Regions from separate parts of the Robertmurraya beringensis genome, predicted to be linked through region 1. Evidence: riboswitches for the same ligand, from Rfam matches in the RefSeq annotation. Region 1 holds a riboswitch; the other holds the start of a gene.
What was found. A riboswitch is a leader RNA that binds a small molecule or an ion and turns the genes downstream of it on or off. The one in region 1 is predicted to bind cobalamin.
Positions count from the first base shown of each region.

Region 2: another riboswitch for cobalamin. It lies ahead of ACFFHF_RS01975 (ABC transporter substrate-binding protein); the one in region 1 lies ahead of metE (5-methyltetrahydropteroyltriglutamate--homocysteine S-methyltransferase).

Region 1 is NZ_JBHLUU010000025.1:27,440-29,615, reverse strand. It holds gene metE (5-methyltetrahydropteroyltriglutamate--homocysteine S-methyltransferase) at 1-819, opposite strand, end outside; cobalamin riboswitch at 972-1,167, opposite strand; SAM riboswitch class I at 1,248-1,358, opposite strand; gene ACFFHF_RS08525 (beta-xylosidase family glycoside hydrolase) at 1,973-2,176, shown strand, end outside.
Region 2 is NZ_JBHLUU010000010.1:50,767-52,942, reverse strand. It holds gene ACFFHF_RS01975 (ABC transporter substrate-binding protein) at 1-956, opposite strand, end outside; gene ACFFHF_RS01980 (FecCD family ABC transporter permease) at 1-22, opposite strand, end outside; cobalamin riboswitch at 1,100-1,286, opposite strand; gene ACFFHF_RS01970 (glycerol-3-phosphate acyltransferase) at 1,532-2,089, shown strand; gene ACFFHF_RS01965 (aminotransferase class V-fold PLP-dependent enzyme) at 2,101-2,176, shown strand, end outside.

The DNA.
Region 1 (2,176 bases):
AGAAAGGTTTTGATTGTTATCATGTACAAAGTCAAGTCCAATTCCTTGAACAGGGAGGGAAGTGACCTCTTCATAATGGTCAATGCTCTCAAAATAAGTTTGTAAAATGACATTTATATGTGGAACTGCTTCATTCAACTGTTTATAGACATCTTGAAATATAGAAATTTCTTCTTCTGAAATCGTTGTAGCTAGAATCGGCTCATCGATTTGTACCCATTCGACACCTTCTGTTTGTAATTCACTTAAAATAGTAGCGTAAAGCGGGACAAATTGATCAACTACTGTTTTTAGGTCATTGTCTTTATAGCCCTTTGATAGTTTTACAAAGGTAATGGGTCCTAAAATCACTGGTTTTCCGAGAATATCAAGTTTTTGTTTCGCCTCTTTATAAAATTGAAGGGGACGGTTCTCCACTAGAGTAGGGACTGCCTCGTCTAGTTCTGGAACAATATAGTGATAGTTTGTGTTAAACCATTTAGTCATTTCAGATGCAACCGCACCTTTCGTACCACGTGCTATATCAAAATACGTTTCAAGTGATACTTTACCTCCCGTGTATTCAAATCGTTTTGGTACAAGACCGAACATGATAGCTGTATCGAGTACATGATCATACAAGCTGAAGTCTCCAACAGGGATGAAGTCAATTCCTTGTTCCTTTTGTTTCTGAAGAGAGGAAAGGCGGATTTCCTCCATCTGTTGTAAGAATGTCTCTTTTTCTAGTTTGCCTGTCCAAAACTGTTCGAGCGTTTTTTTCCATTCTCGGTTTTCACCAATTCTTGGATAACCTAGATTTGAGCTTTTTACCATCGTCATTTGACACTCCTTGTTTGATTGTATTTTCGTCTTCAACAAAAAATCTCCCTTTTCAATGAGAAAAGAGAGATTCATACGCATAGTTAACTAGAGTTGAGACAGTCTGGTTTTCTCAACACGTATTCCTCACTCCTCTCTATACATCCGTAGAGTACAAGTGCATACAACAGACAGGTCTCCTGACTCTGGTTCACAGCTACTTATCCCTTCCCATTTCATAAATATGAAACAGTGGTTCATTGATAAGTCGCTCCCCATTACAGTGGCGGGACCGTGCCGGATTTTCACCGGGCTTCCCTTTTAAGCTAAGTACATGACATACAAAGCATCTGTTGCATTTTGTATTAAGTTTTAATAGAAAAATATAAATATGGCTTATCTTATAAACAAAAGACCTCTCTATTAAAAAATAGAGAGGTCCTTATCCTCTCTTATTTATCAAAGCTATATGCTTTGCAGGAATTAGCACCTTTTTAACAAATCTGTTAAATGGTTGCCGGGCTTCATAGGGCCTGTCCCTCCACCTCTCTGAATAAGAGTATATTGTATATTGATATTTACATGTTTGAATTTGTTAATCATATTAGCATGTTAAATTCAGGTTGTCAAAAAGAATTTTGAAAATTCTTTGAAACAGATCCGTTTATCCAAGTAAATAGAACATCTCTCAAACTACTAAAGATGTTATCCTTCATGTCCATTTCTGCACCATAAAAAACTCTCCTTATCTTAAGATAACGTGTTTATTTTTGAGGTGTAAAACTGTAAAAGGAAGTACATACACAAAGTTAAAAAGGATTGGAGATGCAAATATGTCTATTTCCTTTATTATTAAAGCACCCGAAAGTGATACAAGTTCATAAGCACTAACTGAGTTTGATAAATAAGCGGAAAAATTTCTCTTAATCTTGAAATTGTACTGAAAATAGCTAAAATAGCCGGAGAGAATCCGACTATTGACTCGAAAATCCAGAAAATGGGTAACTTTGCTTTGCTTAATCGGTTAAACTCCGCTTATATACCCCGAACCAAGCTCTATTCGGGAGCTTAACCGAAAAATTTCCGCTTATACGATTGATTTGGGAAGGAACGGGCGGTGCTCATCCTGAAGGACCTTACCTTTACAATATTAACAGAACCTACTATTTAACGATTGCTGAAGGAGGAACAGAATACTTTTGTTGGCAAAAGACAACAGCACTTTGATTGTAACATCTCCACACTTTTTGAGTTTTCACCAACCGAGGAAGGGGAAGAGGCTGGACTGACCGTCTTCATGAATGAGCGATTTCATTATGAGATCGCGGTGGGAATCCGTAATGGGGTGAAAAAGGTCTTTGTCAGACGTAGGATTGGT
Region 2 (2,176 bases), on a different contig from region 1:
TCCGGATATACGGCTTTTGCAAGTTCCTCTACCCCTTCAACGACCCTTGGACCTGGTCTGTTAACAAGATCTGGATTAACATCAACCACCTGCTTATTTTTGATCGCACTTACATCCGCCCAACCTTCTCTTGCCATTAGCTGACCTACAGGGTCTTCAATGTAATTATAAGTAGCAATAATGACATCGGGATTACGTTCAAGGATAGATTCTTGGTCAATGCTTGGCCAGCCCTCAAGATCTCCCGTAGCATTTTCTGCATTTATGGTTTGTAGCATGACATCCATGAATGTGTTTTTACCAACTGAATAGATATCTGGAGCTGGAGATATTTCAATATATACCTTTTTCTTTTCTGTCACTGTAGCTGCTTTTTCTTTAATTTCTTCAATTTTAGCTTTCATGTCAGCAGTTAACGCTTCTGCTTCTTCTGTTGTTCCTGTCAGTTGACCGATTATACCAATTGTATCGTAGACATCTACAAAATTAACGGCATCATTTACGATGAACACCTTGATACCTGCATCCCTCATTTGCTGAAAACCAGCTTCAGAAGAGGCTGCTGAAGATTCGTGTGCTAACACTAAATCTGGATTAAGTGCAATAACTTTTTCAATATCTACATTGAAATCTCCTACTTTTTCAACCTCTGCTGTTTCTTCTGGGTACGTATCATTTGTTGTTAACCCGACAACTTTATCTCCTAATCCCAATTCGTAAATAATTTCCGTGTTACTAGGAATTAGAGAAATGATTGATGCTGGTTCTTCCTCTATTACAACTTCATTATCTAATGCATCTTTGATCGTAACTGGAAAGGCCGCTTTTTCCGTTTGTTCCGTTTGGCCTTCTGTGTTTTGGTTTTCTTCTGTGTTTTCCGTTGTGCTCCCACAACCAGCAAGAATCCCTAGTGATAGTACGAGTAATGCAAATAGTGCGTAAAACTTTTGGCGCATGTTCTTTCCCCCTGTATAATGTAAAAAATAAAAAACATCTTCCTACAAAGGCAGGAAGATGTTGGTATGATAGACGTTTTACACTGATTAGAAATAAAATAATAGGTAAGGGTCTGCCACACCACTCCTATCCTCGTAGGAAATTCGGTGTATAGCAATAGGCGAGTTTCCTGGCTTATGGTCATTGCTTGCTACACCTTCCCATACATATAATGTACAGTGGTATACTTGCAGCTTGCTCCCATTTACAGTGGCGGGACCGCGTTGGAATTTCACCAACTTCCTTTTTAAGTCTTCAATAATGAAGACACCTACTACTAGTCGAATTATGAAATTTTCTGCTACGTCTGATTATACACCAACCAAACCCCAAAAACGCAACCCTTTTTAACAAAAAGGTGTCAGACACCCTTCGTGGACAAAAATGGCCAAAATGTCCACGGAGGGTGTCTGACACCACTCGTGGACACTTTTTGCGGCTTTGTCCTTCTGGGGCGGACAGTAACTTCTTATTGTGAAGAGGTTTTCCTTAGCATAATATGGAATATATACAACATAGCGCGGAGGTCATGTCTATGGTAGTAGTGGTTTATTTCTTCTTATCCTACTTCATTGGATGCATCATGTTTGGATACATTATTGGAAGACTGTTTGGGAAGATGGATATTCGGAAGGTCGGCAGTGGAAACGTGGGTGCTCGTAATATCGGGCGAAGTTTAAATAAGACGGCCTTTCTCGCTACCTTTTTAGGAGATGCGTCTAAAGGAGCAGCAGCTATCTTTCTTGGCAGAATGTTAGGCTTTTCAGAGGAGATTCAATTAGCGGGGTTTCTATTTGTCCTTGTAGGACATATTTGGCCCATCACCCTTTCCTTTCAGGGCGGAAAAGGAATCTCTAGCTTTCTCGGAGGAATCATTGCTTTTGAACCGACCGTAATCGTGGTCATACTCGTTAGCTTCGCCATCACCTATCCCTTTTTTCGCAGCTTTACGATTTCTGGTCTGCTAAGCCTATGCATTCTTCCAATCTATTTCTTTATTGAGTCTTATACATACACCGGCGTCGGCATAATTGCACTCACCATAATTACGATTCTTTTTGCTCATCGAACAAATATAAAAGAAAAAGACTAGGGGGAAACCAAATGGGCTTGCTTTTTAAAATTGCAAGAAGCGAAGAAGAAATGGAGCAAATTCATAAGCTAAATTATCGTACCTTTG